DNA from 2 places in the Ureibacillus sp. FSL K6-0165 genome. Region 2 is predicted to be linked to the other one. Evidence: riboswitches for the same ligand, from Rfam matches in the RefSeq annotation. Region 2 holds a riboswitch; the other holds the start of a gene.
The links. Region 2 has a riboswitch for glycine ahead of gcvT (glycine cleavage system aminomethyltransferase GcvT). Riboswitches for the same ligand answer to the same signal wherever they lie in the genome.
Positions count from the first base shown of each region.

Region 1: linked by a shared signal. The riboswitch ahead of NST00_RS01055 (ACT domain-containing protein) and the one ahead of gcvT (glycine cleavage system aminomethyltransferase GcvT) in region 2 are both predicted to bind glycine.

Region 1 covers NZ_JBBOQS010000001.1:221,347-232,176, forward strand. Annotated here, with positions in the region: gene NST00_RS01035 (class I SAM-dependent methyltransferase) at 1-260, shown strand, start outside; gene NST00_RS01040 (hypothetical protein) at 272-433, opposite strand; gene NST00_RS01045 (amino acid permease) at 766-2,160, shown strand; gene NST00_RS01050 (YceI family protein) at 2,399-2,929, opposite strand; glycine riboswitch at 3,260-3,336, shown strand; gene NST00_RS01055 (ACT domain-containing protein) at 3,411-3,689, shown strand; gene NST00_RS01060 (PFL family protein) at 3,704-5,065, shown strand; gene NST00_RS01065 (rhodanese-like domain-containing protein) at 5,687-6,025, opposite strand; gene NST00_RS01070 (DinB family protein) at 6,046-6,549, opposite strand; gene epsC (serine O-acetyltransferase EpsC) at 6,730-7,623, opposite strand; gene NST00_RS01080 (cysteine ABC transporter substrate-binding protein) at 7,836-8,708, opposite strand; gene NST00_RS01085 (amino acid ABC transporter ATP-binding protein) at 8,720-9,460, opposite strand; gene NST00_RS01090 (amino acid ABC transporter permease) at 9,476-10,153, opposite strand; gene NST00_RS01095 (amino acid ABC transporter permease) at 10,134-10,793, opposite strand; gene NST00_RS01100 (threonine synthase) at 10,796-10,830, opposite strand, start outside.
Region 2 covers NZ_JBBOQS010000001.1:2,228,982-2,239,811, forward strand. Annotated here, with positions in the region: gene NST00_RS11100 (vitamin B12-dependent ribonucleotide reductase) at 1-2,448, opposite strand, end outside; gene NST00_RS11105 (lipoate--protein ligase family protein) at 2,702-3,481, opposite strand; gene NST00_RS11110 (rhodanese-like domain-containing protein) at 3,639-4,025, shown strand; gene gcvPB (aminomethyl-transferring glycine dehydrogenase subunit GcvPB) at 4,184-5,647, opposite strand; gene gcvPA (aminomethyl-transferring glycine dehydrogenase subunit GcvPA) at 5,640-6,986, opposite strand; gene gcvT (glycine cleavage system aminomethyltransferase GcvT) at 7,007-8,107, opposite strand; glycine riboswitch at 8,196-8,276, opposite strand; glycine riboswitch at 8,280-8,370, opposite strand; gene NST00_RS11130 (shikimate kinase) at 8,494-9,009, opposite strand; gene comGF (competence type IV pilus minor pilin ComGF) at 9,196-9,645, opposite strand; gene NST00_RS11140 (hypothetical protein) at 9,618-9,929, opposite strand; gene comGD (competence type IV pilus minor pilin ComGD) at 9,919-10,344, opposite strand; gene comGC (competence type IV pilus major pilin ComGC) at 10,360-10,665, opposite strand; gene comGB (competence type IV pilus assembly protein ComGB) at 10,679-10,830, opposite strand, start outside.

The DNA of each region.
Region 1 (10,830 bases), 2.0 Mb from region 2:
ACCCAATTCAACCGACAGAAAATAAATTTTATTTTTTCAACCCTTTTTCCTTGCAGATATTTATGAAAGTGCTACATCATATCATGCTCTCAATCGAAGAGAAAAAGCGACCTGTGGACGTAATTTTATACTATCCATCAAATGACTACATCGATTATATAAATCATTACACTCCTTTTGAAAAAGTAATGGAAATTCCCATTCCTACATTGCACGAAAAAAATTGGCAAGAACGTTTTATTATTTATCGATTAAAATAGGAGCCATTGTTTTAATGGCTTTTTTTCATTATTTTTTGCCGTTCTTTTAAGATAAATCCCCCAAAAATGACCGTGCATCCGACAATGGAAATAATTAGTGCGAAGGCTGTCCATTTTGAAAAATAAACGCCAAATAGCAATAAAAATATCCCCATCCATATAAATATGTTCATATTTTGATTCTCCCTTTTCTAATAATGTTCTATCAAGTTAATTACACTTTCCCCATTGTATGAGAGAGCCTTACTAGATATGCTTCACATGCTTTGAATATGTTTTTAAAATGTAGGACAACTTAATAAGGATGGGAATAATTTATATTGTTATATTACAATAATAAAAATTGATATAATAATCAGAAATTTGTTAATTAATTAAAAATTATAACTTTTTGATTCTTCAACACTTCAACGCGAAAAAGTGCTATACTTTATTCGATTTTATTTTTAAGTAATAAAAATCACCAATAAATAAATTATTATATCAAAATAGGATGGAATGAGCTATGAAAAATCAATTATTTCGAAAATTATCTTTAAGCGAATTATTGAATCAAAAAGGCACATCACAGTTTAATAAAACAATGAATTCATTTGATTTAATCGCTCTTGGTGTTGGAGCAGTTGTCGGAACAGGGATTTTCATTTTACCAGGTACTGTAGCTGCTGTTCATGCAGGTCCTGCCATCGTTTTCTCATTTATTTTGGCAGCAATTGTATGCGCTTTTTCAGCCTTATGTTATTCGGAATTGTCTTCATCGATTCCAGTAGCTGGTAGTGCCTATACATATTCCTATGTGATCTTTGGCGAGCTAATCGCTTGGATAATCGGATGGAGTCTTTTGCTTGAGTATGGTTTAGCTGTTGCAGCAGTGGCAACTGGTTGGTCTGCTTACTTTCAATCTCTTGTTGAAGGATTTGGCATTCACGTACCGCAAGCATTATCAGGTCCATTCAGTCCAGCAAACGGAACATATATCAATTTACCAGCCATTATAATTATTTTACTTTTAGCTTCCTTCCTATCATTAGGAATGAAAGAGTCTAACCGATTAAATAAAATCATGGTTTTCATTAAACTAGGGATTATTTTACTCTTTATTCTTGTTGGAATGTTTTATGTGAAGCCTGACAACTGGCAACCATTTATGCCATTTGGTTTTGGTGGGATTTTATCAGGAGCAGCACTAGTAATCTTTGCTTATTTAGGTTTTGATGCGGTATCTTCCGCTGCTGAAGAGGTAAAAAATCCACAGCGAAACATGCCAATTGGAATTATCGGAACGCTCGTGATTTGTACAATTTTATATGTAGCCGTTTCCCTTGTGTTAACAGGGATGGTTCCATATACAGAATTGAATGTAGGAAATCCTGTTGCTTATGCGATGGAAATGAAAAATCTTGATTGGGTATTTGGTGTTATTTCGCTCGGAGCAGTCATTAGTATGATGACGGTGATTTTCGTTATGCTTTACGGAGGTACTCGCTTAGTGTACTCCTTTGCTCGTGACGGAATGCTTCCAAAAGTGTTATCAGAAATTCACCCTCGCCGTAAAATCCCGTTAAAAAATACATGGATTTATGCAATATTTGTATCTTTATTCGCTGGTTTTATTCCGATTGATAAGTTGGCAGAACTTGTGAATATCGGTACATTGATTGCTTTTGCTGCTGTATCGATTGGCGTTATCTTTATTAGAAAAATGAAAATTGATGGATTAAAAGAAGGATTTAAAGTACCATTGTTCCCAATTGTGCCAATTCTTTCTTGCCTCCTTTGTATTTTCATGATCGTCCAATTATCTACATTCACAATGTTTACTTGTCTTATCTGGATGATTATTGGTTTATTAGTGTATTTTGTGTATGGAAGGACGCATAGTGTATTGAATAAAAAATAGAATCAAAAAGCTTGTTGCCATGAGTGCAACAAGCTTTTTTTCGCTTGAGCATCATTTTAAAACAATAAGCTTTTTCTTTCCTTCATAATTAATAAAAGTTCTCTATTTGAGTCAACACCTTTGCGACGAAGATATGTTTCCCGCCGGAGTAATGTTCGGTAAAAGAAAAATTATTATCAAAAAGTAAGGGTGTCTGGAAAGTTTTCGCTTTCTAGACACCCTCTTCTTCCCCCACTAATTAGCTTGCAGGGTTCACTTCTAATTCTGCTTTTATTTTAATGTCTTTTCCTACCAATACGCCACCTGTTTCAAGGGCAGCGTTCCATGTAAGCCCGAATTCTTCACGGTTGATTTTTGCTTCCGCTTCGAATCCGTAAACTTCCACGCCCCAAGGGTTTTTCCCTTTACCATTGTACTCCACTTCGAATGTGACTGGTTTTGTTACATCTTTAATTGTTAAATCCCCTGTCACTTCAAATTCGTTATCATCTGTTTTCGTAATCACTTTGGATTGGAACGTAATTGTTGGATATTTTTCCGCATCAAAAAAGTCTGCAGATTTTAAATGATTATCGCGATCTTCTGATTTTGTATTAATGCTCGCAACATCAAAGGTAAATGCAATTGTAGCAGTTGTCAGATCCGTTAAATCTTCCGCTTCAATTTCAGCCGTATAAGAATCAAAATGCCCTCTCACCTTTGACACCATCATATGCTTTACTTCAAAACTAATTTCTGAGTGTGATTTATCAACAACCCACTTCGCCATTTTCATACCTCCCATATTATCCTATTTTGAATTCAAGATATATATGAATATTTATTTCGAATTAATTTATTTTGAATTCGAGATAAATATATCATGCACTTATTTTTTTGTCAATCCTTCCATTTATGAATCTCATGTTTTATTTCATATATTCCCTCTTCTTTACGAAAAAAACATTTAATCTACATTTTGAATCATAGATTGAATTTTCCTTTTTATGAAAAATTTCAATATATTTTTTGTTGACCAATTGTTCCAAAGGTGTTAGTATCTTTTAGTATTGGAACTGAATAGGTGTAGCGATGAATGCTGTGGGTAAAACTACACGCAGGAGCAGCTTCTGGAGAGACCACGTTTTGTGGCGCCGAAGGATTCACAATCTCAGGCAAAAGGACAGAAGAATGATAAACCTTATTATTCTTTTGTGTTTGAGATTGGGAAGCCAATCTCTTTTTTTATTACATCAATTGAGGTGAAACAAATGAGTGAACGTAGAAAAGCAATTGTAAGTGTCATTGGAAAAGATCAAGTTGGCATTATCGCAAAAGTAACGACTGTGATTGCAGATCGAAACATCAACATTTTAGATATCAGCCAAACGATTTTACAAGATTTCTTCACAATGATGATGGTGATTGATGTGACCGATTTACCTAATCTTGAAACTCTACAACAAGAACTTAATGAACTTGGTCAATCAATTGGCGTTGTCATTACTGTACAACTTGAAGAAATTTTCCAAGCAATGCATCGTGTGTGAAAGGACGTGCAAATATGAATTTTGAAATTCAAGAAATGATGGAAACCATCCGAATGGTTCGAACTGAAAACTTGGATATCCGTACAGTTACGATGGGGATTAATCTCAGAGACTGTGCAAATTCCGATTTCGATAAAATGAATCAAAAAATTTATGATAAAATCACTCACTACGCAAAAGATTTAAAGACAACAGCTGAAAAAGTGGAGAAAGAATACGGCATCCCTATTATTAATAAACGTATTGCCGTGACCCCAATTGCAGATCTTCTAGGCAATGCAACAAAAGATCAAGCAGTGGAACTTGCCAAAACATTAGACCGTGCTGCTGTAACCCTCGGTATTGACTTTATCGGTGGATTTTCGGCCCTCGTGCATAAAGGAATTGCGAAGGGAGACCAAGTATTATTTGATGCCCTACCAGAAGCTCTAGCAGTCACGGAGCGAGTTTGTGCATCCGTTTCTGTTGGAACAACAAAAGCCGGCATCAATATGGATGCAGTTCGTCAATTAGGTGAAATCATTAAAGAAACAGCAGAGCTTACAAAAGATAAATCGGGTCTCGGCTGTGCAAAGCTTGTTGTGTTCTGCAACCCTGTAGAAGATAATCCGTTTATGGCAGGAGCTTTCCTCGGATCCGGTGAAGGAGAAGTTGTGTTGAATGTCGGAGTTTCCGGACCAGGAGTTGTGTTGAATGCACTAAAGCGTTATCCAGATGCGGACTTAGGTGAAGTGGCAGATATTATTAAGAAAACCGCATTTAAAATTACCCGCGCTGGTGAATTAATTGGCCGAGAAGTAGCAAAACGCTTAGGGGTCCCATTCGGCATTATGGATTTGTCACTGGCACCAACAAATGCGATGAACGACAGTGTTGCTGAAATCTTAGAAGAAATTGGTTTGGAACGTGTTGGTACACACGGCACAATCGCCGCCCTTGCATTAATGAACGATGCAGTGAAAAAAGGCGGAGCGATGGCTTCTTCCTATGTGGGTGGATTAAGCGGTGCCTTCATCCCAGTTAGTGAAGATAACGGTATGATTCGTGGTATTGAAGAAGGTGCTCTAAGCTTATCAAAGTTAGAAGCGATGACATGCGTATGTTCAGTAGGGCTTGATATGATTGCCATTACGGGAGACGCACCTGCTAGTACCATTTCTGCAATGATTGCAGATGAAGCGGCTATTGGTATGATTAATAAAAAGACAACAGCCGTTCGCGTCATCCCTGTCCCTGGTGCAAAAGAAGGCGAAATGGTGGAATTTGGCGGCCTGCTTGGACGAGCACCTGTGATGGGAGTAAATCCATTTAGCTCTGAAAAAATCATTCGCCGAGGTGGACGCATTCCAGCTCCACTACAAGCGTTGGGGAATTAATTGATATAAGTGATAGAGCGAATGTAGAAAGTGATGAAGAGATCAGCTTTCTCATTCGCCCTTTTACTTGGCTATTATGAAATTAATCGATTGACTATTATGTTTACAGGTTTGGCTATTATCCCTTGATGATTGACTATTATTGTCATGACTTTGGCTATTATCACATGCCCCGAAAGCCATTTTTTGTCGATTGGCCATTATATACGCAAGTTTGACTATTATCTTTTGGAGCTTGACTATTATCAGCTCGATTCTGACTATTATCTCTCTTTTCAAGTGTAGATTTTTTTCGATTGACTATTATGTTCACAAATTTGGCCATTATCTCTTGATGATTGACTATTATTGTCATGACTTTGACTATTATCACATGACCCGATATACTTTTTTGGTTGATTGCCAATTTCACTCTTAGTGGATATCTTGTAATACTAAAGATGAAATGGGCGCGCCAAAATAATAAACTATCCTGCCAAAGTGCTTCCAAGACAGGATAGCATATCCTCCTTTCAGATACATTAACTTCTATCCTCAATGTAAATCCACCAAAAAAGCAAACTTTTCAGAAAGCCAATCCAATACCCACAGCTACTATACAACATTAAAACGTCTTACGACTTACTTCTTTATATAATCCTTCCAAGCTGTGAGTCCCCCATCTAATACAACTACATCATAATCATGTTTGGATAGAATGTTTGCACATTTTGTTGCAGAATTGCCTGTTGTGCAAGTGACAATGATTTCGCCTTTCTCAGGTAAAGCTGATATGTTTTTATCTTGATTATTTTCTAACTCGAAAATCTCTGTTTTATGGATATTAAGTGATTGGATGTTTTCCCCTTCAATATGGAAGGTATTATATTTCTCTTGATCTCGAACATCTAAAATCGTGAGTTGCTCACCTTGCTGCATTCTTTGGAACAATTCTTCTGGTGAAATTTTTTTCAATACCATCTTAAAATCCTCCTATGAAATTATAGTGGTGGTTCCTCTACTCCTAGATTAATCCAATCTTCTTTCGGCGGCCCATAAACGCCAAACGGTTTTAGCCCTGCTTGTCTCATTAGTACTGTTGCTTGTCCACGATGATGAATAATGTGTTTAATAAGCCCCATTAATATTTGGGCATTTGTTTCTTCTCTTCCAAAAGCAATTTGCACTTCTTTCAGTGATTCATCTGTCCATTGTTCTTGAATGACTTTCGCTGCACGAGCGCTCACTTCTTTAAAAGTATCCGCAATTTCCTTCGCCGAATCAGGAACTTTATCTGCATTTTCGACTAATTCCATTCTCAAACCAAAATGCACTAAATATTCCGGAATATTAGTTGTAAAATGCCAAACAATTCTTCCGAGCGTACGCCCTTCCGGATAAACTTTTTGTTTTAGAGACTCATCGGTTAGCCCTTCCAAAACCTTTTGCGTTAAGTTCGCCTCCCAATTCCATTCTCTTATAAAATCTTTAATTGTTACATACATAAAAAATTGCCTCCATTCTTTTGAAAAGATAGATAAGAACATCCGTTCTAATATTGTACCCGTATCCAAATAAAATATCAATTTTTTCCACCATTTGTTTTTGGAATATTGAGACCATAAGACTACATGAAGATATAAAAAACCCTTAAGCAATCATGTTTGCTTAAGGGATAGACAATCCTATTCTTTTTTCTGCTTAATATTTGGAAGCGGTTGGGAGTTGTAAATTCTTGAATATGGTGGAACGGATTGAGTTAACCAAATGTTACCGCCAATGACGGAATCATGTCCGATTTTCGTATCTCCACCTAGAATTGTTGCTCCCGCGTAAATCACTACATTATCCCCAATGTCTGGGTGACGTTTAATTCCTTTAATCGGGTTTCCATTTTCATCTAACGGGAAGCTTTTTGCCCCAATCGTTACACCTTGATAGATTTTAACATTTTTACCAATTGTGCTTGTTTCTCCAATCACCACACCTGTTCCGTGGTCAATGAAGAAGTACTCGCCAATTTTTGCTCCTGGATGAATATCAATACCTGTTAAACTATGAGCATGCTCTGACATAATTCTTGGGATAATTGGAACGCCTGCTTGGTATAATTCGTGAGCTATCCTATGTATCGTAATGGCTGTAATGGATGGATAGCTGAATAAAATTTCTTCTAATGATAAAGCTGCAGGGTCTCCATTGTAAGCCGCTTGAATATCCGTTTGTAGAATTTCACGAATTTCAGGTAATTTGTTGAGTAAATCCACAACGATTTCTTCTGCTCTTACTTCCGGTTGGCTTTCTCCATTATTTTTGAGCACTTTCGAAATGATATCTTTTAAATCTAGTGCAGTTGATCTTAATAGATTCCCAATGTTTGTCTCAATGCGCAATTCGTCTTTAAAGGTGTCGCAAAAACAAGGGTATAACACTTTACGGAAGTTCTTCAAAATTTTAATAATCTTTTCTTGCCCTTCAAAGCCGATAGATTGTTCAATTGGAAAGTGTTGTTTATGAACATCGAGCAATGAATTGGCGATGTTTGGTACACCATTGTTTAACCATTCATCTAATTTCAATGAATCCACCACCCTATTTTTTTTCGAAGGAAAGGAAAGGAACCCCTTTGCTAGTAAATTCTTTTTCCTTAGATTTTATTTATTGCTATCATATAAAACTTGCACTAGGTTTATCAACTATCTTGATTTTTTCATAAAATTTGACAATTAGAAAACTATTGATAGAACTAAAAACTTGCTGGATAAAACACTCCAGCAAGCATTTTTTAACATTATTCAACTTTACTTTCAACTACTACAGCATCAGCCTTGATTGTTTCACCGAAAGCAGGTTTTAATGTTTCTTCATATGCTTTTGTAAAGAATTTTTCTTCATATAAACTTTCAATTTCTTCATTTAACCATTCTAATAATTCTGTATTTCCTTTTTTAACAGCTGGAGCGATATAATCCAATTCACCTAAAGTAGGTAATGCTACTGTAAATCCTGGATTATTATTTGCCCAACTAAATAGTAAAGCGTTATCTTGAGCTAAAGCATCACCGCGTCCATCTTTTAGCGCTTCAAATGCTTCATTAATTTGATCATACTTCACCAATTCTACTTCCGGATAATTTTTCATGAAGAATGTTTCTGCAGTTGTCCCTTTAGGCACAATTAATGTTTTTCCTTTTAATTCTTCCACAGAAGAAATTGGCGATTTTTCAGATGATACAACACCGATTGCTACTTTCATATAAGGATGTGCAAAATCTACTTGCTCAGCTCTTTCTGGTGTAACTGTAAAGTTTGCCAATACGATATCTACTTTATCCGATTTTAATAAGTCAACACGAGCTTGTGGTTCAGTAATCACATATTCGATTTTTGACTCATCACCAAGTAAATCTTTTGCAATGCGTTTAGCTAAAACAATATCATATCCTTGATTTTCGCCTTTTTCATCAACATATCCAAATGGCGGTTTATCGCTGAATACTGCAACACGTAGTACCCCGCGCTCTTTAATTTCATCAATAACGGATTTTGTTTCAGTTTGAGCAGTTTCTTCTTCATTAGCTGATTCGTTGTTATTACTATTGTTGCATGCAGCTAATACTAGTATTAATAATGCAATCAATAAGTACGAATAAATTTTCTTCATCTTTCTTCCTCCTAAAATTGTAATATATTAATAAATTGTTGCGCACGTTGTGTTTGGGGATTTGAGAAAAAGTCTTTAGCTTGTGCTCGTTCATGAATCTTCCCTTTATCCATAAAAATCACTTCATCTGCTACTAATTCAGCAAATTTCATTTCATGAGTAACAATTAACATCGTCATTCCTTGTTTTGCTAATTGTGCAATGACCTCCAACACTTCTCTTACCATTTCTGGATCAAGGGAAGCCGTAACTTCGTCGAATAGCATAATCTTTGGATTAGTACAGAGCGCACGAACAATGGCAATTCGCTGCTTCTGTCCACCTGATAATTGCCGCGGATAATCATTAGCACGATCTAAAAGCCCCACTCGATCTAGTAGTTCTCTCGCCTGTAATTCTACTTCTTCCCGCTTTCTTTTTTGTACTTTAATAGGTGAAAGGAGAATGTTCTCTATTACTGTCATATTCGGAAAGAGGTCATAGCTTTGAAATACCATGCCAATTTTTTGGCGAACTTCCCGCCATTTTGAAGTTTTCGTCAAATCCTCTCCCTCGAAAATAATTTCGCCATCTTGTACTTCTTCGAGGCCATTAATACATCGTAAAAACGTACTCTTTCCGCAGCCAGATGGCCCTAAAATTGCAATGACTTTCCCTTGTTCAACATGTAAATCTATGCCGTCTAATACAACCTTATCGCCATATTTCTTTACGAGACCGTTTATTTGCAATATTGGACGATTTTCAACCAAAGTTACTCCACCTCCTTAAGTTGCCCATTTTTGTTCTAGCTTGCGTGAGATTCGAGACAACGGAAAACAAATACAGAAATATAAGAAAAAGATAATCCCGTATATCCAAAATGAAACAGTAGGGTATTCAGCATTGTAAAACTGAATAATTTGTTGACCTACTTTGATTACTTCTACAACACCAATCATTGTAAGTAGTGCTGTTGTTTTAATAATTCGTGTAATAAGATTAATTGTTGGAGGAATTGAACGCTTTGCCGCTTGTGGAACTAGCACATAACGATACATTTGAACTTTACTTAGCCCAAGTGCAAGGCTCGATTCCACTTGATGTTTTGGCAGAGAAACAATGGCTCCTCGCACAATATCACTCAATTCCGCTGTACCCCATAAACTGAAAACAATCAGTGCAACCACTTCTGCACTTAACTCCACATTAAAGTTCACCGGAACAATATAGTAGATGACAAACAACCATACTAAAATGGGAATAATACGAAATAACTCTAAATAAATTTTGAACAGGAATTGCAAAAACTTATTTTTCGTCGTTCGTATTATGCCGATAATCGTGCCCAAAACAATCGAAATAATGATTGCAATCACCGCAATTTTTAACGTATGGAAAAGCCCTTCAAGCAGCCTAAGGAAATTGATTCCCTCAAATAAAACACTAATGCCCGAATTCAGCATAACGAACTCTCCTCTCAAGCCACATTAAAAATAATGTGAAAGGAAGTAATATAATCAAATAGCCGATGACAAGCATAAACAATGCTTCATTCGTCTTATAATAAATTCCCATTAAGTTTTTCGTTGTATTGGTAAGTTCTAATATGGCAATTCCACTAAATACGGATGTTTCTTTTATTAAGAAAATGCAATTTGCTCCAAAGGCTGGCACGCTATAAGAAAAGGCTTGCGGAAAAATAACGTAACGTACTAGTTGAAAATTGCTTAGTCCCAATGCTTTCCCACTTTCCACTTGTGATTTTGTGACAACTTCCATGCCGGCGCGGAATGCTTCAGCCATATAACTTCCGCCTAGGAAAGTCAAACCGATAATTGCACACATTTCCCCGCTTAACGTTAATCCTATTTTCGGTAACCCAAAATATAAGAAAAATAATTGAATTAACAATGGTGTGTTTCTAGCAATCTCTAAATAAACTTGGACGATGTGATTCAACACTTTGACCTTAAAATATTGGATTACACTGCAAATGAAGCCTGTAATCGTAGCAAAAACAATGCCGATTGCTGCAAGCTTAATCGTTAGCCATAACGCAGTCTTATAAAACGGTAATACTTCAACAATGTATTGCCAGTCCATGATTAATCTCTCCAGTTACTGTCTTGTGGAGATTGTG
Region 2 (10,830 bases):
CACGTTTGTTTGTTGAAGCGGAGCAATTGTTTCTACCAATACGACTGGCTTTTCAACAGGCTCATCCTGCAATTCTTCAAATGTTAACTGCTCTTCTTGCGTCATTTCCGCTTTTAATGTTAACACTTGCGAATCACGACTACCGTCAACGTAAACCGTTCCACCTTTTGCTCCACCTCTATATAAACGTTCATAAACTTTTTCTACTTGTTCCACCGTGTATCCTTTCGGTGCATTTACCGTTTTAGAGATAGATGAATCTACCCAACGTTGAATAATACATTGAACATCTGCGTGAGCTTCTGGCGTCAAATCCATCGCTGTTACAAACCAGTGAGGTAAGTGATGTTCACTTACTTCAGGATGCTTTTCTAAGTATTCTTGAACAATTTCTGCTTTTACTTCGATGAATTTTCCTAGGCGACCAGAACGATAATATGTGAAAGAGAAATAAGGTTCTAAACCAGTTGCAACTCCCACCATAGTACCTGTTGAACCAGTTGGAGCAACAGTTAACAGATGGGAATTTCGGATACCATATTCAAGTACCCCTTGACGAATATGTTCTGGCATGCGTTTCATGTAACCAGTATTAATGAATGCTTCACGTAAGCGTTTCGTTTCCTCTTCTGTTTCACCTACTAAGAATGGGAAGCTGCCACGTTCTTTTGCTAGTTCAATGGACGTTTCGTAAGCAGTTGTCGCAATCGTTTCGAAAACTTGATCGACAAGCTTGTTTCCTTCTTCTGAACCATATTCTTTTTCGCAGTAAATTAGTAGATCAGCTAAGCCCATTACTCCAAGACCGATACGTCGCTCACCTAGAGCTTGTCTACGGTTTTCTTCAAGGAAATACGGAGTTGCATCAATGACATTATCTTGCATGCGAACGCCAACGCGAACTGTTTCTTTTAATGCCTCAAAGTCCACTGTTTTTTCATCTTTCAATGCAAATTGAGCTAAATTCACTGCTGCTAAGTTACATACTGAATACGGTGCAAGCGGTTGCTCACCACAAGGGTTTGTCGCAACAACTTTTTGGCCATAAGCGCGGGCATTTGTCATTTCATTCGCATTATCAATGAAGAAAATACCTGGTTCTGCAGCATAAGTTGCACATATATTAATTAATTTCCAAAGTTCTCGTGCTTTAATTTTGCGATAAGTGCGCACTCCGTAACCGAGAGCTTCCCACTCGCGCACGTCACCAATTTTGTGCCATTTCTCATTGTAAATTGCCATTTCTTCCGGCGTATAGTTTTCTACATCTGGGAATCGAAGTGGGTATTCTTCGTCTTTTTCAACCGCTTCCATAAATTCATTTGTAATAGTAACAGAGATATTGGCACCTGTTAAAAAGTCTGGATTATGCACAGTGTACGTTCCGCCATCGCGAAGCTTTGTTTCCGCCTCTTTAATAATTGCTTCGCTAAATCCTCCTAAACCAGGGATGTTTTTATAGTTTAGGATTCCTTGATACATCGCTTCTTCAAGCGGCGTTAATGGTTTGAATTTTAATTTTTCTTTCGCATGGCGAACGATTGATTCATCTTCCATATTTTCAATTAAATAGCGCAAAATGCGAGGATTTTGCATTTTGGAAATGATAAATTCAACAATATCTGGATGCCAATCAGCGAGCATGATCATTTGTGCTCCCCGACGCGAACCACCTTGTTCGACAAGATGTGTAAGTTTCGCAATATCATCAAGCCATGATACAGAACCGCTTGATTTCCCATTTACTCCTCTTGCAAGCGTATTGCGAGGTCTTAGTGTTGAACCATTTGTACCAACACCGCCTCCGCGGCTCATAATTTCCATTACCTTTTTGCGATGTTCACTAATACCTTCTCGGCTATCCGGAACGAAAGGCATTACATAGCAGTTGAAGTATGTGACTTGCGTTCCTGAACCTGCACCGTATAGAACTCGTCCAGCCGGCACGAACTTTAAAGAAGCTAATTGCTCGTAAAATTTTTGGAACCATTCATTGCGTTTTTCTTCTGTTTGTTCAACAGACGATAAGCCTGTTGCATTTCGTTTCGCAATTTGTTCATAAAAAATTTCTAGAGGCTTTTCAATAACATCTAGAGAACGAACGATGATACCTGTTTCTTGTTCTTTTGGATCATCTAGTACATTTCTGTATTCTTCTTCAATTAATACTTCTGCTTTATTAGCATTCCAATCAATTGATTGGATATAACCTAATCCTCGAGCTGGAAACTTTGGATCTTCTTTAATTGTTAATACAACAAAATCTCCAGGTTTTAATGTTTTCTTTTCCGTATCCTTGAATGAGTATCGGTCAATCATGACTAATCTCGATACACCTTTATGCGTTACATGCATATCTGGAGTAATTGAATGAACTTGTGGAAATTGTTCAATATCTTTGTTTAGTTGATCAATGAGGATGGTCGTATAAGAATCTACCATTACCATCTGCCAGCCTCCCTTAGCACATATATAATTTATCTATCATTTCCCATATATAAACAATAAAACACAATATATTGTATGTCTAGTAAAATGAACATACAATATATTGTTTCGTTCTGCTACTTAGAAAAGATTACCTCATAACTAGAATCGATTCAAGGGGTTGACAAATAATAATTTCTATGAATCTTAGAAATTTCTAAGTTTGGAGCTGAATATTAAATTTTAGTCACAATTTTTGAACTATAATTTTTAATTACTTTCTGAAATTCCATTCATCATTTGCATATTTTTCTTCTTCTAATTTTCTCACATATTCCTTTTGTTCTTCTGTTAATTCATATGGAACAAGTTCAATTTGTAAAGCTTCTTCAAATCCTTTTTTGAATGCATGAATGCATTCCTCAATAGTGATGCGTCGTGTTGTTAAACGGTTAATTGCAACTGCTCTTTCCGGCAATTGTTTTCGCATCCGCTCTTTTGCCTCTTCGGAAGGGAATTTGAACAGAGACAACAGCTTGTCCTCATCGAGATCCAATAAAATCGCACCGTGCTGTAAAACGACACCCTTTTGTCTAGTTTGCGCACTTCCAGCAACTTTCTTTCCTTCTACAACGAGTTCATACCAGCTTGGAGCATCAAAACAAACTGCACTTTTTGGTTTTTTCAATGCTTCTTGTTTTTCCTCCGTATCAGGGATGCTGAAATATGCATCTAATCCTAAATTGTGGAACCCTTTTAACAAGCCTTCGCTTAAAAAACGATAAGCTTCTGTAACCGTTTCAGGCATATTTGGGTATTGTTCTGTAACGATGATGCTATATGTCAATTCGCTGTCATGAAGAACTGCTCTTCCACCAGTAGGTCTCCGAACAAAGCCAATATTTTGCGCTTTTAAAGCATCAAAATCAATGTCTCGATGTGCTCTTTGGAAATATCCAATAGAAAGGGTTGGCGGATTCCACTCGTAAAATCGAATGACTGGTGGAATTTCGCCTCTACTATGAAAATCGAGTAATGCCTCGTCTAATGCCATATTATAAGAAGGACTGCATGGTCCTGAATTAATGAAATACCATTTCGTTTTCAACTTGTTTTCCTCCTCACAACTTTTTTATTGTATCAAACTGAATGGACGAATGCCAATTTCTTATTTATAATGTTCTATGTAAATAGAAAGGAGAATTTTAGAAGTGGCGACAGTATTATATACGATTGCAACAATCCTAGGACTTATCATTATCTATGTTTTAGTAAGTTCATTCCGTTTAAAAAAATCTGTTACTAATTTGACGCAAGAAGAATTTATTAAAGGATATCGAAAAGCTCAATTAATCGATGTTCGAGAAACAAAAGAATTTGATTCTGGTCACATTTTAGGTGCACGTAATATTCCTTTTTCTCAATTGCGTCAACGTTACAAAGAAATTCGTCCAGATCTTCCTGTATATTTATATTGTCAAAATATGACAAGAAGTTCTAGGGCAGCTCTTTTCTTAAAGAAAAAAGGTTACAATCAATTGTATCAACTTCAAGGCGGTTTCAAAACTTGGACTGGTAAAATTAAAACAAAAAATTAGTTTACCTGTTGAAATTCCTATATTTAAAGAAATGACATGATTACGCCAACAATATTTATGATATTTTACTCATGTCATATATCATCTTTTAAATAGCTTGTTTAAAAGTAGTAAAAAATATCCATGAGATGCACTCATGGATATTTTTATTTTGAACGCTATTGTTTTTGATAACGCAAAATTGGATTTCTAGCAGCTTGAGTTTCATCTAATCGACTCACAACAGTTGTATGTGGTGCTTCTTGTACAATAGACGGATTCTCTTCCGCTTCTTTTGCGATTTGGATCAGTGCATCACAGAACGCATCTAATGTTTCTTTCGATTCTGTTTCTGTAGGCTCAATCATCATTCCCTCTTCCACATTTAATGGGAAGTAAATTGTTGGTGGATGATAACCGAAATCAAGTAGTCGTTTCGCAATATCTAATGTGCGAACACCAAGTTTTTTCTGACGACGTCCAGATAATACAAATTCGTGTTTACAATGACGATCATAAGGAAGGTCAAAGTAAGGTTGTAGTTTACGCATCATGTAGTTCGCATTTAATACTGCATATTCTGTTACTAATTTTAATCCTTCAGGTCCCATTGAACGAATATACGTATAAGCACGTACATTGATGCCGAAGTTTCCGTAGAATGGTTTTACACGGCCAATGGATTGTGGACGATCATAATCAAAATGGAACGTGCCATCTTCTTTTTTCACTAATACTGGTTTCGGCAAGAATGGAATTAAATCTGCTTTTACCCCTACAGGGCCAGAACCAGGACCTCCACCGCCGTGTGGACCTGTGAATGTTTTGTGTAAATTCAAGTGTACACAGTCAAATCCCATATCGCCTGGGCGTACTTTTGACATAATAGCATTTAAGTTTGCTCCATCGTAATATACTTTCCCGCCCACGCTATGCACGATATCCGCAATTTCAATGATGTGCTCTTCAAATAGCCCGAGCGTATTTGGGTTTGTCAGCATAAGTGCCGCTGTATCTTTCCCAACTACTCGACGTAAATCTTCCAAATCAACTAAACCATTTTCATCCGATTTTACTGTAATTGTATCAAATCCAGCAACAGTAGCACTAGCTGGGTTTGTTCCGTGTGCAGAGTCTGGAACGATTACTTTATTACGGTGACCTTCCCCATTTGCTTCATGGAAAGCACGAATCATCATTAATGCTGTCCATTCTCCATGTGCACCCGCAGCAGGTTGTAATGTAACTTCATCCATACCTGTAATTTCTTTTAAAGCTGTTTGAAGTTCATACATTAATTCCATTGCACCTTGAACTGTTGGCTCGTCTTGTAACGGGTGAATATTTGCGAATCCAGAGAAGCGGGCGACTTCTTCATTAATTTTTGGATTGTATTTCATCGTACAAGAACCTAGTGGATAGAATCCAGAATCTACGCCATGATTGCGGCGAGATAATGCTGTATAGTGGCGCATAATATCCAATTCTGAAACTTCCGGTAATTCAGCAGGTTCTTCACGCAAATATTCTTGTGGAATTAATTCTGATAATTCTACCTCTGGCACATCTAATTCTGGCAAGCTGTAGCCGATGCGCCCTTCCTTCGATAATTCAAAAATGAGCGGTTGATTTTCGTTATGCATTGTAAGCCCCCATTTCTTGCACTAATTGATCAATCTCTTCTTTCGTACGCAATTCTGTAACGGCAATAAGTACATGGTTTTCAAGTTCAGGATAATCGCGGCCTAAATCATAACCACCGATAATGCCTTTTTCTAATAATCTTTTGTTTAATTCACTCACTGGTTTGTTTACTTTTACAACGATTTCGTTGAAGTGAGCACCTTGGAATGGAACTGTAAATCCAGCTTGCTCAAACGCTGTTTTTGCATAACGAGTTTTCACGATGTTTTGCTTTGCCATTTCTTGAATACCGCGTTTACCTAAAGCTGTCATAGTAACGGATGCAGCAAGAGCAAGCAATGCTTGGTTCGAACAAATGTTAGAAGTTGCTTTTTCACGGCGAATATGTTGTTCGCGAGCTTGTAATGTTAATACGAAACCGCGACGTCCGTCTTGGTCTACTGTTTGTCCTACTAAACGGCCAGGCACTTTACGCATTAATTTTGAAGTCGTAGCAAAATAACCGCAGTGTGGTCCTCCAAAACTTTCAGGAATACCAAATGGTTGTGCATCCCCTACAGTAATGTCAGCTCCAAGTTTTCCAGGAGGCGTTAACACACCTAATGCTAATGGGTTTGCAGAAACAATGAATAATCCTTTTGCTTCATGTACTAGCTCACCCATTGTTTTCAAGTCTTCAATTTGACCAAAGAAGTTAGGATACTGAACCATAACAGCCGCAGTATCTTGATCAATCATACCTTTTAATGCTTCAATATCTGTTACTCCATCTTTCATTGGCACATTTACTACTTCGATTGATTGGCCATATGCATAAGTTTCTACAACAGTACGATATTCAGGATGGATTGCTTCAGATACTAACAATTTTTTACGTCTTGTTGAGCCAGCAGCAAGCATCCCTGCTTCTGCAAGCGATGTTCCGCCATCATACATGGAAGAGTTTGCTAAATCCATACCTGTTAATTCGGCAATCATTGTTTGGAATTCAAAAATAGCTTGTAGTTCACCTTGTGAAATTTCCGGTTGATATGGTGTATAAGCAGTATAGAATTCAGACCGAGAAATAACATGGTCCACAATAACAGGTTTGTAGTGATTGTATACACCTGCACCTAAGAATGAAACAGCTGTTTCAGTGTTGATATTTTTATCTGCTAAAGCTTTTAGTTCTTTTAATAGCGCAGATTCAGATGCTGCTTCTTTAATATTATAAAGCCCTTTAAAACGCACCTCTTCAGGAATATCCGCAAATAATTCATCAATGCTTTCTACTCCAATGGTAGAGAGCATTTCTTGTTTGTCTTGTTCCGTTATTGGAAGATAACGATGCTTCATTGTTTGACCTCCATTAATTTTTATTTTTCACGTTTATAAAATGGCTTCGGCACAACATGTGCTTTTACCTTTTTATTGCGTATTTCTACTTCCACTTCTGTACCAATTTCAGTATATTGAATATCTAATAAAGCAAGTCCTAAATTACGTTTCGTACTAGGGATTTGTGTACCAGTTGTAACTTCTCCAATTTCAGTGTCGCCTTTAAATACTTTATAGCCATGGCGAGGAATCCCTTTATCAATCATTTCAATACCAACCAGTTTTCTTGAAAGCCCTTGTTCTTTTTGGTTTTTAAGAGCTTCTTTACCGATGAAATCCGCATCTTTTTGAAGTTTTACTGCAAAGCCGATGCCTGCTTCTAATGGAGAAATATTTTCTGATAATTCTTGTCCATAAAGCGGTAAGCATGCTTCAAAACGCAACGTATCACGTGCTCCAAGGCCGCATGGTATCAATCCATCTTCTTTTCCTGCTTCTAATAGTTTATTCCACAATGCTACAATTGAATTTGGCTCCCCGTATAATTCGAAGCCGTCTTCACCTGTATATCCGCTGCGTGATAACAATACAGAATAACCACTAACTTGAACAGATGCTTTAAATTGGAATGGTTTTAATTCAGATAAGTTCACATCTGTTAATGTTTGCAAGATTTTTTCTGATAGAGGTCCTTGAAGTGCAATTAAGGCATATTCATCTGATTGATTTATAATCGTTACATCGCCTTCTGCATGCTTTTTCATCCATTCAAAGTCTTTTTCAATATTTGCCGCATTGACAACAAGCAAGTATTGGTCATCGCCAAGATTATAGACGATTAAATCATCTACAACCCCACCATTTTCATAGCACATCACATTATATTGTGCGCCGCCAACTGGAATTTTTGAAATGTCATTGGACAATAATTTTTGAAGATAGCCGAGAACATCTTTCCCTTTTACAAAAATTTCTCCCATATGGGATACATCGAAAAGTCCAGCACGATTTCTTACAGCTTCATGTTCATCCTTTATTGATGAAAATTGAACAGGTAATTCCCATCCACCAAAATCAATCGTTTTTGCACCATATTTCGCATATTCATCAAATAATGGTGTTCTCTTTAATTCTCCCATCGTGAAACCTCCCTCATTAATTAACAATTTACTACCAATATCTTTAAACTAGGCAAAAAGGACAGAAAATCCCCTTTTTAAAGGAATTCTCTGTCCTTGCACCTGAAAGTTACACCTATTATAAAATAGGCTTTCCCCTTGGGTGGCTGTTATTCAGCACTCTCCAGAGTTGCGTCCCGTACGAGTCTTTTTGCCTGAGAGATTCATAGTTCTACTACTTGCTCCTTCGGCGACGTAAAAACGTTCTCTCCCCGCACAATCATCCGCACCATATGAAATTTTTCAACAAACAGACATCTTTGCCTATATCCTAACATTGAACGTAATAGAAGGCAATCATTTTTTAAAATTCCTTAAAAAAACGAACATTTTTAAACATCAACACCTTAACATTCGCCTTTTAGTCGATTCACTTGAAAAGCAATATAATTTACCACTTGGCGAATTGTTCGATCTTTTGTAAGGACACGGATGTGAGCGGCTCTTTTATAAAATTTTCTTCTATAATAATATAGTCGTTCCAGTTCTTTTTTAGTCGAACGTTGTGCAATTGGTCGATTTTTATCATTTTTTATTCTTTTATAAATGTCTTCAAATGATGCATCAAGAAAAAAGATTAAACCTGTCCGTCTCATAATTTGTCGATTTTCTTGTCTCATTGCAACGCCGCCACCAGTCGCAATAATGCAAGCTTCGTCACGAAAGTTTTTTAAAAATTCAGTTTCTAAATTTCTAAAATATTCTTCTCCAAACTTTTCAAAAATTTCTGGAATCGACATGCCTTGTTGTCTGACGATTTCTTTATCCATATCATAAAAGGGCAATCGTAGGGCATAGCTTAATTGGCGTCCGACTACACTTTTTCCGCACCCCATAAACCCTACTAAGTAAATCTTTCGCATAATTAGACACCTTTCTACTAAAACTCTGCGGTTTCTCCAAGTAAATTTATCGTAGCACGAATGTTTATGTTTTCCAATGAATTTATAATAGAAAATTGAGTTAAGTAGGTTGAACTGTAAAAAATTACAACAGTGATAAGAAAAAACAAAAAGACAATCGCAACGGGAAATATTATGCCTTTTTCGTTATTTATGATATTGTACAAGTAACGCTCTCTCCTTTACAATACCATTCAAGAATTCTACTTTTATCGTTACAATATTGTCTGAAAGGGAAAACTCGGCATGTCGAATACCAATTAATAGTGGCACATAACCTTGATCATTGATTTGCAAACGAATCACATCTGTAATCTTGTTTATTTTTATCGTTTTTGTGGAAGAGTCTATGATATATAATGAATTATTCATTATATAAATATCCTCTGCATCAAGTAAATATTGTTGTAAATCATGAATAAAGATTTCCCATTTAATTTGTTCTTCTGCCACAATCGTGTCGTGCCATTGTTGAATTAATAGATAAAAAATAAAAATTACTTGAGCGAGTAACGAAAAAATCACCAATTGAAACAGCGCCTCGATAAATGTAAATCCATTTCCACTTCTTACAATTCGCCATCGCCATTGATGCATTTGTATCGTACCCCATCTAAATTGTTAAATCGTACACAAACCGCATCTGTTTGAAAATACCAAGCATATTCTACGTTGTCGATCCATTTTTTCCCTTCGAAAATACCGGTATTTTTAGCAATAATAACTGCTTCATAGGCCACTTGGGATGCATGTAATTCCAACGATTGATTGTATAGAGAATGCTGAAGTTGAAAAATGAACGGAATAAAACTTATGGCTACTATAATAATCATAAGCGTTAGCAACGATTCTAACATGGAAGTCCCCTTTTCATTCCACATAACGAATTCGTCCTTTATTGATATTAATGACAATATGTTTTTGTCCGAAAGGAGTGTAAAAAGTGAATTTCCCAAAATTTTTTACATTTCCATCTGGATCAATTCGAAGAGTTAATAAATTACTATACTGATCAAACTCAATGATTTCCGGTAGTTTTCTCTCTAAAATCACTTCATCTAGTTGATGGTATATTCTATAAGTATCTTGATTTACAAAAGAAACAAAACAGCTCCTTTGCTTTTCCAAGGCCAACATTTGTGCCATTTGAATGTCCAATGTAAATTGGTGGAAAAACTGTTCCACAACCATTTTTTCTGTCATTTTAAAAGAAAAGGTTGTCCCTAACATACCAACCAATACGACAATCATTAAAACGAATAATATTTCTAATAGCGTATACCCCTGTTCTTTCAATTGCTCTATGCTCCTTTATTGATTGGTTAATGTCACAGTTCCATCCGTCTCAATGGTAAATCCCTTGCCATTCGGACATTTATCCATCCCCTCTCTTAAGTATCCCTTGTTTACTAATTGATCTAATGTAGGGATGGTTTTGTATTCAATTTTGTATGATTCTACCTGCCCTTGTATCATGCGGATATATGCTTCACAACCTTTATCATCAATCGTATTCCGATGTTTCGTTACGTTTGGAACAGTTACTAATATTAAGATAGATATAATAAATAGCACAATTAACATCTCAATTAACGTAAAACCCTTTTGATTTTTCATGATTTCACCTCTATTACATGATTTCGACTAAGTCATACATCGGCAACAGTATACTTAAATACGCTGCAACAATGCATATCGCAATCAAAATAAAGAAAAGAGGTTGAATGCTTGCCAAGCAAAATTTGATGGTCGATTGGATCCTCTCATTTAGCAATTCGCTGA